4 regions of the Lysinibacillus sp. FN11 genome follow, and region 4 is predicted to be linked to each of the others. Evidence: a T-box and tRNA genes for the amino acid it is inferred to sense, from the RefSeq annotation. Region 4 holds a T-box; the other regions hold tRNA genes.

Evidence for each region. The T-box of region 4 lies ahead of NP781_RS15120 (valine--tRNA ligase). A T-box ahead of a tRNA ligase gene usually reads a tRNA of that ligase, here a tRNA-Val.
Region 1: it has a tRNA-Val gene. The T-box ahead of NP781_RS15120 (valine--tRNA ligase) is inferred to sense a tRNA for this amino acid. The anticodon was not compared.
Region 2: it has a tRNA-Val gene. The T-box ahead of NP781_RS15120 (valine--tRNA ligase) is inferred to sense a tRNA for this amino acid. The anticodon was not compared.
Region 3: it has a tRNA-Val gene. The T-box ahead of NP781_RS15120 (valine--tRNA ligase) is inferred to sense a tRNA for this amino acid. The anticodon was not compared.

The regions. Positions count from the first base shown of each region.
Region 1 covers NZ_CP102383.1:3,502,543-3,507,960, forward strand. The annotation lists gene NP781_RS18470 (ABC transporter permease) at 1-114, opposite strand, end outside; tRNA gene NP781_RS18475 (tRNA-Leu) at 923-1,003, opposite strand; tRNA gene NP781_RS18480 (tRNA-Cys) at 1,051-1,124, opposite strand; tRNA gene NP781_RS18485 (tRNA-Gly) at 1,134-1,208, opposite strand; tRNA gene NP781_RS18490 (tRNA-Gln) at 1,214-1,288, opposite strand; tRNA gene NP781_RS18495 (tRNA-His) at 1,293-1,368, opposite strand; tRNA gene NP781_RS18500 (tRNA-His) at 1,404-1,479, opposite strand; tRNA gene NP781_RS18505 (tRNA-Trp) at 1,492-1,565, opposite strand; tRNA gene NP781_RS18510 (tRNA-Tyr) at 1,579-1,662, opposite strand; tRNA gene NP781_RS18515 (tRNA-Thr) at 1,672-1,747, opposite strand; tRNA gene NP781_RS18520 (tRNA-Phe) at 1,760-1,832, opposite strand; tRNA gene NP781_RS18525 (tRNA-Asp) at 1,844-1,919, opposite strand; tRNA gene NP781_RS18530 (tRNA-Met) at 1,923-1,997, opposite strand; tRNA gene NP781_RS18535 (tRNA-Val) at 2,024-2,099, opposite strand; tRNA gene NP781_RS18540 (tRNA-Glu) at 2,118-2,192, opposite strand; tRNA gene NP781_RS18545 (tRNA-Ser) at 2,217-2,308, opposite strand; tRNA gene NP781_RS18550 (tRNA-Asn) at 2,314-2,390, opposite strand; rRNA gene rrf (5S ribosomal RNA) at 2,407-2,522, opposite strand; rRNA gene NP781_RS18560 (23S ribosomal RNA) at 2,634-5,418, opposite strand, start outside.
Region 2 covers NZ_CP102383.1:3,162,333-3,167,750, reverse strand. The annotation lists gene nadB (L-aspartate oxidase) at 1-743, opposite strand, end outside; gene NP781_RS16770 (cysteine desulfurase family protein) at 844-1,914, shown strand; rRNA gene rrf (5S ribosomal RNA) at 2,190-2,305, shown strand; tRNA gene NP781_RS16760 (tRNA-Val) at 2,316-2,391, shown strand; tRNA gene NP781_RS16755 (tRNA-Thr) at 2,395-2,470, shown strand; tRNA gene NP781_RS16750 (tRNA-Lys) at 2,478-2,553, shown strand; tRNA gene NP781_RS16745 (tRNA-Leu) at 2,571-2,655, shown strand; tRNA gene NP781_RS16740 (tRNA-Gly) at 2,692-2,766, shown strand; tRNA gene NP781_RS16735 (tRNA-Leu) at 2,772-2,860, shown strand; tRNA gene NP781_RS16730 (tRNA-Arg) at 2,869-2,945, shown strand; tRNA gene NP781_RS16725 (tRNA-Pro) at 2,955-3,031, shown strand; tRNA gene NP781_RS16720 (tRNA-Ala) at 3,048-3,123, shown strand; tRNA gene NP781_RS16715 (tRNA-Met) at 3,152-3,225, shown strand; tRNA gene NP781_RS16710 (tRNA-Ile) at 3,233-3,309, shown strand; tRNA gene NP781_RS16705 (tRNA-Ser) at 3,325-3,417, shown strand; tRNA gene NP781_RS16700 (tRNA-Met) at 3,471-3,545, shown strand; tRNA gene NP781_RS16695 (tRNA-Asp) at 3,549-3,624, shown strand; tRNA gene NP781_RS16690 (tRNA-Phe) at 3,683-3,758, shown strand; tRNA gene NP781_RS16685 (tRNA-Gly) at 3,764-3,837, shown strand; tRNA gene NP781_RS16680 (tRNA-Ile) at 3,839-3,915, shown strand; tRNA gene NP781_RS16675 (tRNA-Asn) at 3,920-3,996, shown strand; tRNA gene NP781_RS16670 (tRNA-Ser) at 4,007-4,097, shown strand; tRNA gene NP781_RS16665 (tRNA-Glu) at 4,100-4,171, shown strand; partial or broken gene NP781_RS16660 (ABC transporter ATP-binding protein) at 4,309-4,977, opposite strand; partial or broken gene NP781_RS16655 (ABC transporter substrate-binding protein) at 4,978-5,418, shown strand, end outside.
Region 3 covers NZ_CP102383.1:4,579,164-4,584,581, reverse strand. The annotation lists gene NP781_RS24005 (hypothetical protein) at 1-30, opposite strand, end outside; gene NP781_RS24000 (nitric oxide synthase oxygenase) at 119-1,165, opposite strand; gene NP781_RS23995 (hypothetical protein) at 1,325-1,495, opposite strand; tRNA gene NP781_RS23990 (tRNA-Glu) at 1,895-1,966, opposite strand; tRNA gene NP781_RS23985 (tRNA-Asn) at 1,968-2,044, opposite strand; tRNA gene NP781_RS23980 (tRNA-Ile) at 2,052-2,125, opposite strand; tRNA gene NP781_RS23975 (tRNA-Gly) at 2,130-2,203, opposite strand; tRNA gene NP781_RS23970 (tRNA-Phe) at 2,209-2,284, opposite strand; tRNA gene NP781_RS23965 (tRNA-Ser) at 2,291-2,383, opposite strand; tRNA gene NP781_RS23960 (tRNA-Ala) at 2,397-2,472, opposite strand; tRNA gene NP781_RS23955 (tRNA-Pro) at 2,488-2,564, opposite strand; tRNA gene NP781_RS23950 (tRNA-Arg) at 2,580-2,656, opposite strand; tRNA gene NP781_RS23945 (tRNA-Lys) at 2,675-2,747, opposite strand; tRNA gene NP781_RS23940 (tRNA-Gln) at 2,761-2,835, opposite strand; tRNA gene NP781_RS23935 (tRNA-His) at 2,845-2,920, opposite strand; tRNA gene NP781_RS23930 (tRNA-Trp) at 2,969-3,042, opposite strand; tRNA gene NP781_RS23925 (tRNA-Tyr) at 3,047-3,130, opposite strand; tRNA gene NP781_RS23920 (tRNA-Thr) at 3,138-3,213, opposite strand; tRNA gene NP781_RS23915 (tRNA-Asp) at 3,222-3,297, opposite strand; tRNA gene NP781_RS23910 (tRNA-Val) at 3,302-3,377, opposite strand; rRNA gene rrf (5S ribosomal RNA) at 3,389-3,504, opposite strand; rRNA gene NP781_RS23900 (23S ribosomal RNA) at 3,572-5,418, opposite strand, start outside.
Region 4 covers NZ_CP102383.1:2,830,000-2,835,417, forward strand. The annotation lists gene NP781_RS15115 (hypothetical protein) at 1-137, opposite strand, end outside; gene NP781_RS15120 (valine--tRNA ligase) at 404-3,049, opposite strand; T-box leader at 3,131-3,388, opposite strand; gene NP781_RS15130 (valyl-tRNA synthetase) at 3,662-4,426, opposite strand; gene NP781_RS15135 (SRPBCC family protein) at 4,507-4,953, opposite strand.

The sequences.
Region 1 (5,418 bases), 670 kb from region 4:
ACCATTTGCTAAACCCGAAATAATAAACGTTAAAAAACTAACTAGGAAGATAATGGAGCCCAAGATTAAAAACCGTACTTTATTCTTCTTCATTTCTTTCCAGGCAAGATTCATCACTAACCCCTCCATTTCTTTAATTACTCCTAGCTTAGAATTGTTAAATGAACAGAGCATGAACTAATCGTTAAAATGTAGAGATCCTATAAAAAGCCGCTCTATAAAGGCATTTTTATCCCATAGAGTGGCTTCTTTTTTGAATCTTATTTATCTTTACTTGCTAAAATCTTTTTTGCTAACAAAATTTCTCCTACTATAAATGAATTGGTATTTTTTATAACAATTATATATTTTATAAAACTTATAGTAAGGTTTGTTTAACAGATTACATAATTCGAGAGGTATATACATGAAAAAATTTTTAAGAATTTCTTTAGTTCTACCCTTGTTATTGTCATAGTGTCTATAGTAGTTTTACTATTATTTAGGACGTAATAATCATAGTAATCTATCTGGAAGTATGGCTGAAAAATCGATCAACATTTAACAAATTGAGGGCAAAGTAGGATCTGTCATCCATCATTCTGCAGCGTTTGCAGCTGGAGATATCATTTCTACTGCAGAAGATTTATAGTTGTTTGACAGAGACTTGCGTAACAACGTATGGATAAGCAAAGAAATATCAGAGCTGATGAGTACTACCCATGTTAAAAAGTTACCATATTAATATGGATATAGTTTGTATACGCAAGATATCCTTTAAATAGCTTTAGATTGCTAATACAGCACAAAATATAACTGACGTAAACGCAACAATAAGACCCATTAAGTCCACCTTTCTTTTATCTATGCTTATATACTTTTTATAATTTTTTACAACAAAAAAAGAATCCTTGATATATCAAGGATTCTTCGTTGTAATGGATACCGGTGGTCGGGGTCGAACCGACACTCCAAAGGAACACGATTTTGAGTCGTGCGCGTCTGCCAATTCCGCCACACCGGCATAATGGAGATAAAAAAAATCGGATAAACCGATTAACAGTTAAAATATGGAGGCGGCAACCGGATTTGAACCGGTGATAAGGGTGTTGCAGACCCGTGCCTTACCACTTGGCTATGCCGCCAGTCATACATGGAGCGGAAGACGAGGTTCGAACTCGCGACCCCCACCTTGGCAAGGTGGTGTTCTACCACTGAACTACTTCCGCAAAAATGGCTGGGGTACTAGGATTCGAACCTAGGCATGACGGAATCAAAATCCGTTGCCTTACCGCTTGGCTATACCCCAACAATGGGGCGACTGATGGGAATCGAACCCACGAATGCCGGAACCACAATCCGGTGCGTTAACCACTTCGCCACAATCGCCATTGTATTATGATGTTTATTAATTTTATATTAGATGGGGCGACTGATGGGAATCGAACCCACGAATGCCGGAACCACAATCCGGTGCGTTAACCACTTCGCCACAATCGCCATAAAATTAATTGGCAGGGGCAGTAGGAATCGAACCCACACCAAAGGTTTTGGAGACCTCTATTCTACCGTTGAACTATGCCCCTAAAATAATAAAACTGGTGGAGGGGGACGGATTCGAACCGCCGAACCCTAAGGAGCGGATTTACAGTCCGCCGCGTTTAGCCACTTCGCTACCCCTCCGGGAAAATCTGGTGCCGGCTATAGGAATCGAACCCACGACCTACTGATTACAAGTCAGTTGCTCTACCTGCTGAGCTAAACCGGCAAAAAAACAAGATGGGTCAGGACGGAATCGAACCGCCGACACTTAGAGCTTCAATCTAATGCTCTACCAACTGAGCTACTGACCCATATTAAAAAATGGCGGTCCCGACCGGGATCGAACCGGCGATCTCCTGCGTGACAGGCAGGCATGTTAACCGCTACACCACGGGACCATTTGGTTGCGGGGGCTGGATTTGAACCAACGACCTTCGGGTTATGAGCCCGACGAGCTACCACTGCTCCACCCCGCGATAATACTATAGTGTTGTTAAAATAATGGTGGAGGATGACGGGCTCGAACCGCCGACCCTCTGCTTGTAAGGCAGATGCTCTCCCAGCTGAGCTAATCCTCCATCTGGGTATTGAAATAATGGTGACCCCTACGGGATTCGAACCCGTGTTACCGCCGTGAAAGGGCGGTGTCTTAACCACTTGACCAAGGGGCCATCGTTTGGAACAAATCAAAGTGCTGGCGGAGAGTAAGGGATTTGAACCCTTGAGACAGTGTTAACCGCCTACACGATTTCCAATCGTGCTCCTTCGGCCACTCGGACAACTCTCCAAGAATGGCTCCGAAGGCAGGACTCGAACCTGCGACAACCTGATTAACAGTCAGGTGCTACTACCAACTGAGCTACTTCGGAATAATTTTGGTATATAGCCTAGCGACGTCCTACTCTCACAGGGGGAAGCCCCCAACTACCATCGGCGCTAAAGAGCTTAACTTCCGTGTTCGGTATGGGAACGGGTGTGACCTCTTTGCCATCATCACTAGACTATTTGAAAGACAATACTTATTATAACATATCTTATAAAAATTACAAGTATATTCTAATATTTTATTCTTTCAAAACTGGATAAACGGTGCATTGAATGTTTCAAACGTTTTGGTTAAGTCCTCGATCGATTAGTATTCGTCAGCTCCATGTGTCACCACACTTCCACCTCGAACCTATCTACCTCATCGTCTTTGAGGGATCTTACTTACTTGCGTAATGGGAAATCTCATCTTGAGGGGGCTTCATGCTTAGATGCTTTCAGCACTTATCCCGTCCACACATAGCTACCCAGCGATGCCTTTGGCAAGACAACTGGTACACCAGCGGTGTGTCCATCCCGGTCCTCTCGTACTAAGGACAGCTCCTCTCAAATTTCCTACGCCCACGACGGATAGGGACCGAACTGTCTCACGACGTTCTGAACCCAGCTCGCGTACCGCTTTAATGGGCGAACAGCCCAACCCTTGGGACCGACTACAGCCCCAGGATGCGATGAGCCGACATCGAGGTGCCAAACCTCCCCGTCGATGTGGACTCTTGGGGGAGATAAGCCTGTTATCCCCGGGGTAGCTTTTATCCGTTGAGCGATGGCCCTTCCATGCGGAACCACCGGATCACTAAGCCCGTCTTTCGACCCTGCTCGACTTGTAGGTCTCGCAGTCAAGCTCCCTTGTGCCTTTACACTCTACGAATGATTTCCAACCATTCTGAGGGAACCTTTGGGCGCCTCCGTTACCTTTTAGGAGGCGACCGCCCCAGTCAAACTGTCCGCCTGACACTGTCTCCTGCCCCGCTAAGGGGCATGGGTTAGAATTTCAATACAACCAGGGTAGTATCCCACCGACGCCTCCTTCGAAGCTGGCGCTCCGAGATCTCTGGCTCCTACCTATCCTGTACAAGTTGTACCAAAATTCAATATCAGGCTACAGTAAAGCTCCACGGGGTCTTTCCGTCCTGTCGCGGGTAACCTGCATCTTCACAGGTACTATAATTTCACCGAGTCTCTCGTTGAGACAGTGCCCAGATCGTTACGCCTTTCGTGCGGGTCGGAACTTACCCGACAAGGAATTTCGCTACCTTAGGACCGTTATAGTTACGGCCGCCGTTTACTGGGGCTTCAATTCGCAGCTTCGCTTGCGCTAACCACTCCTCTTAACCTTCCAGCACCGGGCAGGCGTCAGCCCCTATACGTCACCTTACGGTTTTGCAGAGACCTGTGTTTTTGCTAAACAGTCGCCTGGGCCTATTCACTGCGGCTCTCATGCGCTTGCACGCTCAAGAGCACCCCTTCTCCCGAAGTTACGGGGTCATTTTGCCGAGTTCCTTAACGAGAGTTCTCTCGCACACCTTAGGATTCTCTCCTCGACTACCTGTGTCGGTTTGCGGTACGGGCACCTCTCACCTCGATAGAGGCTTTTCTTGGCAGTGTGAAATCAGGAACTTCGTCCATACGGACTCGCCATCACAGCTCAACGTTACAGTGTGCGGATTTGCCTACACACACGCCTTACTGCTTGGACGCGCACAACCAACGGCGCGCTTACCCTATCCTACTGCGTCCCCCCATTTCTCAAACGGTGAGGAGGTGGTACAGGAATATCAACCTGTTGTCCATCGCCTACGCCTATCGGCCTCGGCTTAGGTCCCGACTAACCCTGAGCGGACGAGCCTTCCTCAGGAAACCTTAGTCATACGGTGGACGGGATTCTCACCCGTCTTTCGCTACTCATACCGGCATTCTCACTTCTAAGCGCTCCACCAGTCCTTCCGGTCTGACTTCAACGCACTTAGAACGCTCTCCTACCACTGACATCGTAGATGTCAATCCACAGCTTCGGTGAATCGTTTAGCCCCGATACATTTTCGGCGCAGCGTCACTCGACCAGTGAGCTATTACGCACTCTTTAAATGATGGCTGCTTCTAAGCCAACATCCTGGTTGTCTGTGCAACGCCACATCCTTTTCCACTTAACGATTACTTTGGGACCTTAGCTGGTGGTCTGGGCTGTTTCCCTTTTGACTACGGATCTTATCACTCGCAGTCTGACTCCCGTGTATAAATATCTGGCATTCGGAGTTTGTCTGAATTCGGTAAACCGGGATGGCCCCCTAGTCCAAACAGTGCTCTACCTCCAGTATTCTCATCACGAGGCTAGCCCTAAAGCTATTTCGGAGAGAACCAGCTATCTCCAAGTTCGATTGGAATTTCTCCGCTACCCACACCTCATCCCCGCACTTTTCAACGTGCGTGGGTTCGGGCCTCCAGTAAGTGTTACCTCACCTTCACCCTGGACATGGGTAGATCACCTGGTTTCGGGTCTACGACCACGTACTATTTCGCCCTATTCAGACTCGCTTTCGCTGCGGCTCCGCCTTCTAAAGCTTAACCTCGCACGTAATCGTAACTCGCCGGTTCATTCTACAAAAGGCACGCTATCACCCATTAACGGGCTCTAACTACTTGTAGGCACACGGTTTCAGGATCTCTTTCACTCCCCTTCCGGGGTGCTTTTCACCTTTCCCTCACGGTACTGGTTCACTATCGGTCACTAGGTAGTATTTAGCCTTGGGAGATGGTCCTCCCGGATTCCGACGGAATTTCACGTGTTCCGCCGTACTCAGGATCCACTCAGGAGAGAACGAACTTTCGACTACAGGGCTTTTACCTGCTCTGGCGGACCTTTCCAAGTCGCTTCATCTAACTCGCTCTTTTGTAACTCCGTATTGAGTGTCCTACAACCCCAAGAGGCAAGCCTCTTGGTTTGGGCTCTTCCCGTTTCGCTCGCCGCTACTCAGGGAATCGATTTTTCTTTCTCTTCCTCCAGGTACTTAGATGTTTCAGTTCCCTGGGTCTGCCTTCAAGACGCTATGTATTCACGTCAAGATACTACGC
Region 2 (5,418 bases), 330 kb from region 4:
GCCCCTCTGACAGCTTCAGAAACTAATCCCTTTGCTTCATTTTTACACCAAAGAAGACTCGGGTGAAATTGCATAAATTCCATATCACTAATGGCAGCGCCTGCTCGAAATGCTAATGCGATCCCATCCCCTGTATTAGTTGGAAAATTAGATGTACTTGAATAAAGGGCACCTGCGCCACCTGTCGCTAAAATAACATGATGTGCCAAATAACGTTTTGTACCTTTTTCTCCTTTGGTTAATACTCCTACACAGTCACCATCTGTATTCCGTAAAAGCTCATAAGCCATTTCATAGCAATTGATCTTTGTTTTGGGTGAGAGTTTATGAAGCAAATAATCTATGAAAATCTGACCAGTACGATCACCACCTGCATGTAGAATACGATGATGACTATGTGCTCCTTCAAGTCCTAGAGCAGGTTTTCCATCGACCTGCCGATCAACAGGGAGGCCATCCTTTAGATAGTTTTGCATAATCTCAGTGCCATCTTTTATAAGTGTTTTAACATGCCTTTTCTCATGATGATACTCGCCAGCTTTCAATGTATCAGCAATATGGTGTTGAATATGATCTTCCTCACTAGTAACAGCAGCAATCCCACCTTGTGCACGGTAAGAACTACTCATATATAAAGATGATTTTGTAACAATTTGTATTTGAAAATGTTTTTCAAGCACTAAAGCAGCCTGAAGTGCAGCAATTCCACTACCAATTATAAGGACGTCTGTCTTTACATCCATAGTTATACCTTCTTTACAGTTGTCTTGACACTTATCTTTACATAAAATAAAAAAGAAAACAAGACCTGATGAACAAGAGAGGAAGAAGACGATGATTTATATGGATTATGCTGCAACATCACCTATGATGAGGGAATCTCTTGAGGCCTATGTAGAGGTGGCACAACGGTATTATGGAAATAGTGCGAGTCTGCATGATTTAGGGGGACAAGCCCTTTATTTTGTCCAGCAATCAAGAGAGGTTGTAGCCCAAGCCCTAGGTGTAACTAGTGATGGTGTAATTTTTACGGGTAGTGGAACAGAGGGAAATCTCATAGCCATCTTGTCGTTAGCACTAGCCTCAAAAAAAGGAAAACACATTATTTCTTCTCAAGCTGAGCATACGTCAGTGCATGCAGCTTTGAATACACTTGAGAAAAAGGGCTTTACTGTAACAAAATTACCTTTGCAGAAGGATGGTTGTGTTGATCTGGGACAATTGCAACAAGCAATCCGAGAAGAGACTGCTTTGATTACCATTCAACATGTCAATTCTGAAATTGGTTCAATCCAGCCTGTAGAGAAAATCGTAAAGATGGCAAGAAAATCAAATATTTTCTGTCACGTTGATTGTGTACAATCATTTGGTAAACTAGCTATACCAAAGGGGGCCGATGCTATTACCATCTCGGCTCATAAAATAGGTGGGCCAAAGGGCTGCGGTGCTATATATATGAACCCTGCAATCAGAGTACCTGCATTAACACCAGGTGTGACACATGAGAGGGGTCTTAGAGGGGGAACATTAGATACTCCTGCAATCGTGGCCTTTGCCGCGGCAATTGAAAACTATCAATATGAGTTGCAACATTATGAAACGTTAAGAGATTATTTTGAAAATAATTTACCTGAAACATGTCAGCTCGTTGAATGTAAACAGCAACTACCTAATATTTGTGGGGTAATGATGGAGAAAGTAGAGGGGCAATATGTTCTTTTAAAGTTAAATGAGGCGGGAATCTGTATCTCTACTGGTAGTGCATGTGATATTCATAGTGAATCGGGAACAAAGGCTATTCTATCTATGGGGTTCTCTTTGGAAGCGGCACGCCAATTTTTTAGAATATCTTTTGGTCCTTCTACTACACTTGAGGATATTGTAAAATTAAAAATAGAGCTTTCAAATATTTAATGAAAAGAAGAGTGAAGGATTATCTATATTCTTCACTTGTATTGAAATAGATTATAAGCTAAGAATATCGGCAAATAAAATAATTGTTTTCTTTTGAACCAACAATTGCTATAATATTTTGCAGGGCAATATTTTCTCTTACTTAACAAAAATAACTTTAAAAAGTAATAATTTTTTTTTTATAAAAAAGTATTGCACAATGTTAGAAAACGTTATACAATAATTCTTGTCTTGAAGGACAGGTAAACAACTTCAAAACAAGATACATAACAAAGTCTAGTGATGATGGCAAAGAGGTCACACCCGTTCCCATACCGAACACGGAAGTTAAGCTCTTTAGCGCCGATGGTAGTTGGGGGCTTCCCCCTGTGAGAGTAGGACGTCGCTAGGCATAATACCCAGGAGGATTAGCTCAGCTGGGAGAGCATCTGCCTTACAAGCAGAGGGTCGGCGGTTCGAGCCCGTCATCCTCCACCATATGCCGGTTTAGCTCAGCAGGTAGAGCAACTGACTTGTAATCAGTAGGTCGTGGGTTCGATTCCTATAGCCGGCACCATTTTTTCGAGCCATTAGCTCAGTTGGTAGAGCATCTGACTTTTAATCAGAGGGTCGAAGGTTCGAGTCCTTCATGGCTCACCATTTTTAAATAATAATAAGCGGGTGTGGCGGAATTGGCAGACGCACTAGACTTAGGATCTAGCGCCGCAAGGCGTGGGGGTTCGACTCCCTTCACCCGCACCATTATTTTCATTGCCAGATAAAAAAACTTATGCACATGCGGAAGTAGTTCAGTGGTAGAACACCACCTTGCCAAGGTGGGGGTCGCGAGTTCGAACCTCGTCTTCCGCTCCAAATGTGCCGGGGTGGCGGAACTGGCAGACGCACAGGACTTAAAATCCTGCGGTAGGTGACTACCGTACCGGTTCGATTCCGGTCCTCGGCACCATTTTAAATGCGCCCGTAGCTCAATTGGATAGAGCGTCTGACTACGGATCAGAAGGTTATGGGTTCGACTCCTGTCGGGCGCGCCAAAAGAACAACGGGAAGTAGCTCAGCTTGGTAGAGCACTTGGTTTGGGACCAAGGGGTCGCAGGTTCGAATCCTGTCTTCCCGACCATTTCCAAAAAAATTATGGGGCCTTAGCTCAGCTGGGAGAGCGCCTGCCTTGCACGCAGGAGGTCAGCGGTTCGATCCCGCTAGGCTCCACCATAAGTAAATTAACCAGTATAAAGATCCTGGCGGCGTAGCTCAGCTGGCTAGAGCGTACGGTTCATACCCGTAAGGTCGGGGGTTCGATCCCCTCTGCCGCCATCTTAAAGGACCTTTAGCTCAGTTGGTTAGAGCAGACGGCTCATAACCGTCCGGTCGCAGGTTCGAGTCCTGCAAGGTCCACCATTTATATATTGTAACGGAGGTATACCCAAGTCTGGCTGAAGGGATCGGTCTTGAAAACCGACAGGCGGGTAACACCGCGCGGGGGTTCGAATCCCTCTACCTCCTCCAGTTTTAAATTTTTATAAATGGTGCTTTAAAAACTCGAAACAGCATAAAATTATCGCGGGGTGGAGCAGTGGTAGCTCGTCGGGCTCATAACCCGAAGGTCGTTGGTTCAAATCCAGCCCCCGCAACCAAAAGGTCCCGTGGTGTAGCGGTTAACATGCCTGCCTGTCACGCAGGAGATCGCCGGTTCGATCCCGGTCGGGACCGCCATTTTTAAAATAAAAGTCATGAGAAGCAAAAGAATGAGTAAGCTTAGCATGGACGAAATGGGTCAGTAGCTCAGTTGGTAGAGCATTAGATTGAAGCTCTAAGTGTCGGCGGTTCGATTCCGTCCTGACCCACCATTTATGCGGGTGTAGTTTAATGGTAAAACCTCAGCCTTCCAAGCTGATGTCGTGGGTTCGATTCCCATCACCCGCTCCAAGGGCCTATAGCTCAGCTGGTTAGAGCGCACGCCTGATAAGCGTGAGGTCGATGGTTCGAGTCCATTTAGGCCCACCATTATTCCGAAGTAGCTCAGTTGGTAGTAGCACCTGACTGTTAATCAGGTTGTCGCAGGTTCGAGTCCTGCCTTCGGAGCCATTTTTATTTTGGGGAAGTACTCAAGAGGCTGAAGAGGCGCCCCTGCTAAGGGTGTAGGTCGGGTAACCGGCGCGAGGGTTCAAATCCCTCCTTCTCCGCCATGGGCCCGTTGGTCAAGTGGTTAAGACACCGCCCTTTCACGGCGGTAACACGGGTTCGAATCCCGTACGGGTCATACTAAGTGCAGTAGATGAATTTACATCTACTGCACTTTTTAATTTATTAGATACTTAGATTAATAACATAGCTATATTAAATGAAAGCCTACACAGATTAATCATTCTGTGTAGGCTTATTTTTTCAAATTAACGATTAAATTTTTCGTCCTTTTCCATATGGGATGCAAAGAGGTGTACCAAAGATTGGATCTGTCGTCATTTGGCAATCAAGGTCAAACACATGACTAACTAAATCAGTTGTCATAATTTCTTCTGGTTTCCCTTGACGATAGACACCACGGTCACGCACTGTAATAATATGATCGGCATAGCGACAAGCAAGATTAATATCATGTAATACCATAATGATAGTTCGCTTTTGCTGTTGGTTCAATTCGTACAGTAAATCTAAAACGTCTATTTGATGAGTTAAATCTAAGTATGTCGTAGGCTCGTCTAAAAGAATGATATCTGTATCTTGAGCAAGCGTCATAGCTATCCACGCACGTTGACGTTGTCCTCCTGATAGCTCATCTACTGGTCTATCTTGTAAATGCTCAGTACCTGTAGCTTTTAAAGCATTTAAAACGATTTCTTCATCCTTTTCAGTCCACTGTTGTCGCCAACTTTGGTAAGGATAGCGACCTTGTTTCACAAGTTGTAGGACAGTTAATCCTTCTGGTGCAACAGGAGATTGGGGAAGAATAGAGAGGTTTTTAGCCACTTGTTTTGTTGATAATTTAAAAATATCCTCACCATCTAATAAAACGGAGCCTTTTTTAGGTTTTAATAATCGAGCAATGGAGCGTAAGAGTGTGGATTTAATTTAATTATTGGCAATAAATTACGACAAGAAAAAGATTATGCGAAACTTAGCAAAATTGCTCCAACAGTGTTTTCTGAAACATTACGTGGCGACTGGAAAGAGAATTTTAAATTATTCGCTAAAGCAGTAAATCAAGAAACAAAAGGTGAAGAAGTACTAAAAGCTTACGAAGATAAGTTACAAGCACTGAAAGAAGAGCTTGGAGAACAAACCAACCAAGAAGTTTCATTTGTACGCTTTATGGCCGATAAATCTCGTATCTATTACACAGATTCATTCTCAGGTGTGATTTTTGATGCTTTAGGATTTAAACGTGTTGCAGCGCAAGCAGATTTATTTAAAGATAATGCAAAACTAGGAAACTTAGCGATTGAAGTTGGGAAAGAAGCAATCCCTCAAATGGATGGGGATGTTATTTTCTACTTCACGTACATGCCA
Region 3 (5,418 bases), 1.7 Mb from region 4:
GGCTGTACCTCTACCATAAGGTGTCGTCAATTGTCTTCAGGGGATATTGGGAATTTGCTGATCTAACATAGTAAGCCCTCTCTCATCAAAAGTGTTGAAAGTAAACAATTCCTTTACACTAATAGCATGGTTTTTGATAAAAATAATTTGGTGTATGATATATATTTACATAGGGTTTATGGAATATGTGAGTTGTGGCAGGGGAAAGTGGTGGGATTAACCATGTCCAGTTGCCAGTAACTTCTCTTCCTGTTGATTTTTCAGCCTCCTCAAACAATCTAAACTGCTGAGCTGCTGTATGATGATCAACAATGCTCACACCCTCTTCTTTAAATGAGTGAAGAACAGCAATATTAAGTTCTACTAAAGCGCGATCACGCCAAAGAGACGCTTGTTTGGTTGTATCAAGATTAAAAATCTCTGCAATTGCAGGTAACATATTATAACGATCATGATCTGCTAAATTTCGTGCACCAATCTCTGTTCCCATATACCAGCCGTTAAATGGAGCTGCTTGAAAATCAATTCCAGCCATTTGAAAACGCATACTCGAAATAATAGGTACAGCATACCACTTCATTCCTAATTTCTCCACATCGATTGACTCTGGATGGCGGATTGAAACCTCTACTACATTTTCTTCAGGAATTACAAACATTTGAGGAGCACGATCATCCACCTGTATAACGATTGGTAGTACATCAAAATCAGTTCCTTTACCTTTCCATCCTAACGACTCACACACTTTTGTAAATTTAGTGGACTGCGAATCTCCAATAATGCCTGCCTCTGTTTCATAGCCTGCATAACGAATTAGTTGATGATTCCAAATCCGTACTCTATCTGAAGCAAACACTGTTATAGTTGGACGGATTTTCCCATGATTTGTCGCATAATCAATATGTTCTAGTAATTTTTGAAAAATAGCCTTTTCATCTAAAACATCACGTGCATCTACTACATGCAGTGACTGCCAAAACAGACGTCCAATACACTTATTGCTATTTCGCCATGCCACCCGTGCGCCAAAAACTAGCTCCTCTGTTGTTGGGTGATATTCACCTGCATCCTTAACTGCCTGTAATCTATTCTTTAACCAAAATTCTGATTCATTTTGTTCTGTCTGATATAGACTTAAAAATTGCTGTATCTCCTGTATATTCATATCGATTCCTCCACTTATCCTCATATTAGAGGAACAAAACCACAAGCACCACGAAAATAGTAATTGAAAAAACATACATATTTTATATATGAAATAGTTTGTTCAAATTTACTCTATAGACTCTCTTTCTTAAGAGAATGTAAGGGAGAGGGATCCTAACTATTGTAAAAAGTCTACATTAATCATGTAACCTTCATAGTGTTGTAGCAAAGCAATCAATAGAATTTTTTGTGAAAGATAAAAGTCTTTCCATTTTAGGCTACTTACATGCTGCTGACGCTTGGCTTTCACGCTGCGGTTAGCCTCTTTCTGGCTAACCCCGGCAATCAAGTAGTCTTCCTCATTTATCCCACAAATAAATTGAAGGTGTTCACTTATGGATGGCTGTTGTAACTGATTCCCTACTCCACATTGAAAATAAGAGCTTATCTCCTCTAAGCATACCGATAATGGGCTTTTTGATCGCTATGCTACTATGAAAAAAGTAAAGTAAAGACACTTTGCAGAAAAGTTAATTGTAGTGGAGCCAGCGTCACAGATGAGACCCTGGAGCAAACGTAAATGAGTGAAGTGGCTCATCGGACGCCCTCTGGAAAGGAAACTGGCGGAACGGAAATCAACCTCTTACCTTGCTAATAGGTGTCTTTTTCTGCTAGTGATCTTTTCTCAACAACATGAAAAAGGAGAATAGAAAAAAGCATGTAACACACATCTGTGCTACATGCTTGATGACCCGTACGGGATTCGAACCCGTGTTACCGCCGTGAAAGGGCGGTGTCTTAACCACTTGACCAACGGGCCGTGGCTCCGAAGGCAGGACTCGAACCTGCGACAACCTGATTAACAGTCAGGTGCTACTACCAACTGAGCTACTTCGGAATAATGATGGGCCTAAATGGACTCGAACCATCGACCTCACGCTTATCAGGCGTGCGCTCTAACCAGCTGAGCTATAGGCCCATTTTGGAGCGGGTGATGAGAATCGAACTCACGACATCAGCTTGGAAGGCTGAGGTTTTACCATTAAACTACACCCGCAATAATGGTGGGTCAGGACGGAATCGAACCGCCGACACTTAGAGCTTCAATCTAATGCTCTACCAACTGAGCTACTGACCCGAAAAATGGAGGAGGTAGAGGGATTCGAACCCCCGCGCGGTGTTACCCGCCTGTCGGTTTTCAAGACCGATCCCTTCAGCCAGACTTGGGTATACCTCCAAAAATATTACAATGGTGGAGCCTAGCGGGATCGAACCGCTGACCTCCTGCGTGCAAGGCAGGCGCTCTCCCAGCTGAGCTAAGGCCCCATTTATCATGAAAGATGGTCGGAATGACAGGATTCGAACCTACGACCCCTTGGTCCCAAACCAAGTGCTCTACCAAGCTGAGCTACATTCCGTAAACATGATTTTATTGGCGCGCCCGACAGGAGTCGAACCCATAACCTTCTGATCCGTAGTCAGACGCTCTATCCAATTGAGCTACGGGCGCATGCTAATTAAAAAATGATGAGCCATGAAGGACTCGAACCTTCGACCCTCTGATTAAAAGTCAGATGCTCTACCAACTGAGCTAATGGCTCATGAAATTAAAAATGGCTGGGGTACTAGGATTCGAACCTAGGCATGACGGAATCAAAATCCGTTGCCTTACCGCTTGGCTATACCCCAATTTTAAAATGGGGCGACTGATGGGAATCGAACCCACGAATGTCGGAACCACAATCCGATGCGTTAACCACTTCGCCACAATCGCCACTATATAAATTATATTAGCTGTATTATGAACGAGTACCTCAATACCTGGCAGGGGCAGTAGGAATCGAACCCACACCAAAGGTTTTGGAGACCTCTATTCTACCGTTGAACTATGCCCCTAAAATGGTGGAGGGGGACGGATTCGAACCGCCGAACCCTAAGGAGCGGATTTACAGTCCGCCGCGTTTAGCCACTTCGCTACCCCTCCAAGGGAATGGTGCCGGCGATAGGAGTCGAACCCACGACCTACTGATTACAAGTCAGTTGCTCTACCAACTGAGCTACACCGGCAATAATAATGGCGGTCCCGACCGGGATCGAACCGGCGATCTCCTGCGTGACAGGCAGGCATGTTAACCGCTACACCACGGGACCAAAATGGTGGAGGATGACGGGCTCGAACCGCCGACCCCCTGCTTGTAAGGCAGGTGCTCTCCCAGCTGAGCTAATCCTCCACAAAAAATAAGCGAAGCGACGTCCTACTCTCACAGGGGGAAGCCCCCAACTACCATCGGCGCTAAAGAGCTTAACTTCCGTGTTCGGTATGGGAACGGGTGTGACCTCTTTGCCATCATCACTTCACTTATTCAGCTGAAAGACTTATTCTTTCAAAACTGGATAAACGATACATTGAATGTTTCAAACTTTTTTGGTTAAGTCCTCGATCGATTAGTATTCGTCAGCTCCATGTGTCACCACACTTCCACCTCGAACCTATCTACCTCATCGTCTTTGAGGGATCTTACTTACTTGCGTAATGGGAAATCTCATCTTGAGGGGGGCTTCATGCTTAGATGCTTTCAGCACTTATCCCGTCCACACATAGCTACCCAGCGATGCCTTTGGCAAGACAACTGGTACACCAGCGGTGTGTCCATCCCGGTCCTCTCGTACTAAGGACAGCTCCTCTCAAATTTCCTACGCCCACGACGGATAGGGACCGAACTGTCTCACGACGTTCTGAACCCAGCTCGCGTACCGCTTTAATGGGCGAACAGCCCAACCCTTGGGACCGACTACAGCCCCAGGATGCGATGAGCCGACATCGAGGTGCCAAACCTCCCCGTCGATGTGGACTCTTGGGGGAGATAAGCCTGTTATCCCCGGGGTAGCTTTTATCCGTTGAGCGATGGCCCTTCCATGCGGAACCACCGGATCACTAAGCCCGTCTTTCGACCCTGCTCGACTTGTAGGTCTCGCAGTCAAGCTCCCTTGTGCCTTTACACTCTACGAATGATTTCCAACCATTCTGAGGGAACCTTTGGGCGCCTCCGTTACCTTTTAGGAGGCGACCGCCCCAGTCAAACTGTCCGCCTGACACTGTCTCCTGCCCCGCTAAGGGGCATGGGTTAGAATTTCAATACAACCAGGGTAGTATCCCACCGACGCCTCCTTCGAAGCTGGCGCTCCGAGATCTCTGGCTCCTACCTATCCTGTACAAGTTGTACCAAAATTCAATATCAGGCTACAGTAAAGCTCCACGGGGTCTTTCCGTCCTGTCGCGGGTAACCTGCATCTTCACAGGTACTATAATTTCACCGAGTCTCTCGTTGAGACAGTGCCCAGATCGTTACGCCTTTCGTGCGGGTCGGAACTTACCCGACAAGGAATTTCGCTACCTTAGGACCGTTATAGTTACGGCCGCCGTTTACTGGGGCTTCAATTCGCAGCTTCGCTTGCGCTAACCACTCCTCTTAACCTTCCAGCACCGGGCAGGCGTCAGCCCCTATACGTCACCTTACGGTTTTGCAGAGACCTGTGTTTTTGCTAAACAGTCGCCTGGGCCTATTCACTGCGGCTCTCATGCGCTTGCACGCTCAAGAGCACCCCTTCTCCCGAAGTTACGGGGTCATTTTGCCGAGTTCCTTAACGAGAGTTCTCTCGCACACCTTAGGATTCTCTCCTCGACTACCTGTGTCGGTTTGCGGTACGGGCACCTCTCACCTCGATAGAGGCTTTTCTTGGCAGTGTGAAATCAGGAACTTCGTCCATACGGACTCGCCATCACAGCTCAACGTTACAGTGTGCGGATTTGCCTACACACACGCCTTACTGCTTGGACGCGCACAACCAACGGCGCGCTTACCCTATCCTACTGCGTCCCCCCATTTCTCAAACGGTGAGGAGGTGGTACAGGAATATCAACCTGTTGTCCATCGCCTACGCCTATCGGCCTCGGCTTAGGTCCCGACTAACCCTGAGCGGACGAGCCTTCCTCAGGAAACCTTAGTCATACGGTGGACGGGATTCTCACCCGTCTTTCGCTACTCATACCGGCATTCTCACTTCTAAGCGCTCCACCAGTCCTTCCGGTCTGACTTCAACGCACTTAGAACGCTCTCCTACCACTGACATCGTAGATGTCAATCCACAGCTTCGGTGAATCGTTTAGCCCCGATACATTTTCGGCGCAGCGTCACTCGACCAGTGAGCTATTACGCACTCTTTAAATGATGGCTGCTTCTAAGCCAACATCCTGGTTGTCTGTGCAACGCC
Region 4 (5,418 bases):
GTATTCAATAAACGATAATACTTTGCTTCGGATAATTTTAAGAGATTTGTTTCGATCAATACTCTCGCACTTACAAAGTCTAATTCATCACATGCTTTGTTGACTTTTGTAATAATGGTTGCAATATTTCCTGACATTCTCAACACCTCCATAGGCTCTTATTTTCTTTACTAACAAAGACTGTCTATCTAAAAAACCATCCATTCTCAATTTCAGATTTGGTTTTTCACGGCTAATTAACAATGAAATTAGGTTTTGTTTCCTATAAGTTCAGTGCTGAACATCATCTATTAGACCAATTTATTTAAAATAATACTACATATTTTTACCTAATTCAATGTATATCTTTAGCTCTATATAAAAAAAACAATGGATGACTTTTTCGTCATCCATTGCTTCATCTTTACATATTTTTTAATTCTTCTAAACGTTTTAAAACAACTGCATGCTTGCTTTCGTAATCTGCTAATTTCTCACGTTCTGCGTTGACTAACGCTTCCGGTGCTTTCGATACAAACTTCTCATTCGATAATTTACCTGTAACCAGCTTTACTTCTTTCGCCCATTTCTCTAATTCTTTTTCAAGACGGGCAATTTCTTCCTCTAGATTGATTAGTCCAACAAGAGGTAGGAAAACTTGTGCTCCTGTCACAACAGCCGTCATTGATTGTCCTGGAGCCTCTAAACCTTCACCAATTGTTAAAGTGTCAGGATTACAGAATTTTTCTAGATATGCTTGATTCTCTTCAAGTACAGCTGCTGTTGCTGCATCTTTCGCTGAAATAAACAACGGTACTTTTTTGCTCATTGGTGTATTTACTTCCGCACGAATATTACGTACTGAACGTATAATATCCATTAGGAGCTTCATATTATCTGCTTCATCAGCAAAATGAAGATCTGTGCGTACTGTTGGCCATGCTGCCACTGTAATAGATTCACCTTCATGTGGTAAGTGCTGCCAGATTTCTTCTGTAATGAAAGGCATAAATGGATGTAATAGACGCATTGTTTGATCTAGTACGTAAGCTAAAATAGAGCGAGTTGTCTTTTTAGCTGCTTCATCCTCACCGTAAAGAGGTAATTTTGCCATTTCAATATACCAAGAACAGAAATCATCCCAAATGAAATTGTATAGTTCACGGCCAACTTCACCGAATTCATAACGCTCTGCAAGAGAGGTAACGCGTTCAATCGTTTCATTTAAGCGCGTTAAAATCCATTTATCAGCGACTGATTTTTCACCAGTTAAATCGATCTCATCATATGTCATTCCATCCATATTCATAAGCGCAAAACGTGATGCATTCCAAATCTTATTGGCAAAGTTCCATACTGCTTCTACTTTTTCAGTTGTATAGCGTAAATCTTGACCAGGTGATGAACCAGTAGCTAAGAAGTAGCGTAATGAATCTGCACCGTATTGTTCAATGACATCCATTGGATCAACACCATTGCCAAGTGATTTACTCATTTTACGCCCTTCACCGTCACGTACTAAACCATGAATTAGCACATCTTTAAATGGACGTTGATCTGTAAACTCAAGACCCTGGAAAATCATTCGAGAAACCCAGAAGAAAATAATATCATAGCCTGTTACTAATGTATTTGTTGGATAGTAACGTTTATATTCTTCATTTGCTTCATCTGGCCAACCCATAGTAGAAAACGGCCATAGTGCTGAAGAGAACCATGTATCTAGTACATCTTCATCTTGCGTCCAGTTTTCTGCATCTGCTGGAGCTTCTTTACCTACGTATATTTCACCTGTTTCATTATGGTACCAGGCTGGGATTTGATGGCCCCACCATAATTGACGAGAAATACACCAATCGCGAATATTCTCCATCCAGCGAGAATATGTGTTTTCAAAACGAGCAGGAACAAAGTTTACTTTCCCTTCTTCGTCCTTTTGTAGCTCTAGGGAAGCATCAGCAAGTGGTTGCATTTTAACGAACCATTGTGCTGAAAGATATGGCTCAACAACAGCACCAGAACGCTCAGAGTGTCCTACTGAATGCATATGCTCTTCAATGCGAATTAACACACCTGCTTCTTGTAAATCAGCAACAATTTGCTTACGGCATTCGAAGCGATCCATTCCTTTATATTTGCCCGCAAGATCATTCATAGTACCGTCTTCATTCATTACTAGAATGCGCTCCAGATTGTGACGATTACCCACTTCAAAGTCGTTCGGATCATGGGCTGGTGTCATTTTTACAACCCCAGTACCAAATTCCATATCAACGTACTCGTCAGCAACAATTGGAATTTCGCGACCTACAATCGGTAAAATAACGTTTTTACCAATTAAGTGCTGGTAACGCTCATCGTTCGGGTGAACAGCTACCCCAGAGTCACCAAGCATTGTTTCGGGACGTGTTGTAGCAACTTCTACATAGCCTGAGCCATCAGCTAATGGATATTTCATATGATAGAAGGCACCTTGCACATCCTGATAAATTACTTCAATATCAGACAATGCTGTTTTTGCTGCTGGGTCCCAGTTGATAATACGTTCACCACGATAAATTAAGCCTTTTTCATATAACTGAACAAAAACTGTTTTTACCGCGTCTGAAAGACCTTTGTCTAATGTGAAACGTTCACGTGTATAATCTAATCCAAGACCAAGCTTTGCCCATTGATCACGAATATGTCCAGCATACTCTTCTTTCCATTCCCATGTTTTTTCAAGGAATTTTTCACGTCCTAAATCATAACGTGTAATATTATCCTCACGCAGCTTGGCTTCTACTTTTGCCTGTGTTGCAATACCCGCATGGTCCATACCTGGCAACCATAGGGCATCATAGCCTTGCATGCGTTTCATACGAATGAGGATATCTTGTAATGTTGTATCCCAAGCATGACCTAGGTGTAATTTACCTGTTACGTTCGGTGGTGGAATAACGATTGAATAGGGTTTTTTCCCACTTTCAGGCTGTGCCTCGAAAAACTTCCCTTGTAACCACCATTCATAGCGACCAGCTTCAATGGACTGTGGGTCATATTTAGTTGGCATTGAAATGTTTTCTGTCATATTGACTCCTCCTATTGTTTGAAAACTGTTGGTAAAGAAATACTATTTATTTTTTTACCCAATAAAAAAACTCCTCTCGTCTAAAAGGACGAAGGAGTTTTAGTTCGCGGTACCACCTTTAATTCCAGCAGGGTTAAGATAAATGTTAAATGACATATTTTCTCAGCCTATTCTACTGGCTCTCAATTCGGTAACGGTGTTTAACCGGCTTTAACTACTATTAGTTCACTAAAGCTGCTCAAGGGCTACCTTCAATTCCGTACAAATAGAAACTTCTCAGCTACCGTTTCCTCTCTGAAAATGTAGTCAAAATTTACTCTTCCCTATCATAGCATCTGTATTTGATTTTCCTTATTGTACCGCAGGATCGTGTCATTTTTCAAGTGATTTAGTCATCTTTTAGTAAGAGAAAAGTAAAGAGAAAAGGAAGTGACAATTCAAATGCGACGACGCAAGTATAACCCTTGGCTTTTACCACCCTGGCTACGACAAGTTCGTTTTTATTGCAGAACCATTATCGTGCCGATTTGTGCTTTTCAGTTTATCCGTGTCATTATTGTGCCAACATCAGGTGATTTAGTCTTCTTATTACTCCTGCTACTTCTCTGCTATTTACTTTTGAAAGACATCATTTGAAACACGAACTTTAAGCGGTGTATATTCTTCTGTTAGATCCCAAATCATAGAAGGCACTTCATGCCAAGTACTGGATTCACGTACAACAATATGGCTTGAGGATTCTCTTAATATAGCTTTTTGGTTAACTGTTGTAGAATTCTCTTGGCGTGAAGCTGCTGCTACTGCGGCAGGTTGTTTCACTTGAATACTTTCTTCAATTACAGCCAATGTCTCCTCTTGTTCGAAAGCATGTGTTGATAGGTGCGGATTGTCTAACACATCTTTTTCAACAACAGGTTCATATTCATTGAAAGCACTTGTGACTGTCCACTCAAGCTGACACACCTGATTTGTCAGACTAGGGCGAATATCCTTGACCATTAAATCTTTGACATCGGATTCTTTTGGTAAATCCACATGTAAAGGAACGGCATACTCAAAATAACCAGTATCTCCTTGAATATCAAGAGCATCAATTGTAATTAAATCTTCATTTTCTGCAAATGCTTGCATATCTTGAAAATCAAAGCGAACGTGTGCGGTGATATGATAGATGCCCATAAGTCGCAAAGAATCCTCTAACTGCATCGCCTGCCACTGTGGCTTAATTTGAACAGCTGCTATTTCAGTTGGGCAGCCATATCCAGGAAAACAAAATGTTTCGCGCATATTCCAAGTTTTGTGTTCGATAATAATCCCTCCCTTTGCATCATATGACGATTTGAAGGATAGTATGCGAGGATGTTGCCATTTGAACATAGTCTAAAATAGATACTACTAAAAAAATGACATGCTAGAAGTAATAGTCTAGCATGCCATTCCCATGGATGTTGGTATCATTAAACATTTACTAATTTAATTTTATTAGCCACACGATCTGTTAACATTTGTGTTGCCTTTGGTACGATCGGTTTAAAAATTGGATTTAGAACAGGGCCAGCTAACCCGCCCGCAACGACTTCTAAGAATCCTGTCATTTTAGTATTTTCAGCGTCGATACTTTCTGCGAGGAAATAGCCATTTCCTGTGAAGTTATCAGAAAGCCCCTTTAATTCAAATGTAACTTTAGATGGTGCTAACCATTCTAAGATTGTAATTTCTACTTCAACTGTTTTTTTCAAAACGCCAACATTGCCTTTAAAAGTCCAAGTGGAGTGTTTCTCATCAATCATTTCATGTGCATTATAACCAGGGACAAGCTTTGCCCATTTTTCCATATCACTAACGAAATCCCATACATGTTCAATCCCTACGGGTACTTCGACCGTGTGTGTGCCTGTTGCCATATCAATTCACTACTTTCTTTTATGAATAGCTATATTATAAACGATATCGCCCACAATTTGGCTATGCTGAAAGATGTAATTTTGACAAAAGCAGGTCCTTCATCCAGTATAGTTGAGCTTACTTACTAGTAAATATATGCTATTATTCCTTTTTGCTCATGTATTCCTCAAGCACTATAATGCTATCTGCTTAATCCATTAAAAAAGGTAATATCAACGTAGAAAAAGCAATTTTGCAAGGCGAGGGTTGTTTTTCGTTCCACCAGCGAAGCTGCTTCACTCACTGCGTTCTTGCACCTCTCCATAAAATGAATAGTGAACACATTCACTTTATGAAAACCTTTGCTATAAAGAAACATTTTTATGGGTTGGAGTGGAGGATGCTTGACTCCCATAGGATAGCTAAAGAGGTGAGGCCACAGGAGAGCAAGTAGCCTACAGAGGAAAACATTTTCACTTCCCGCA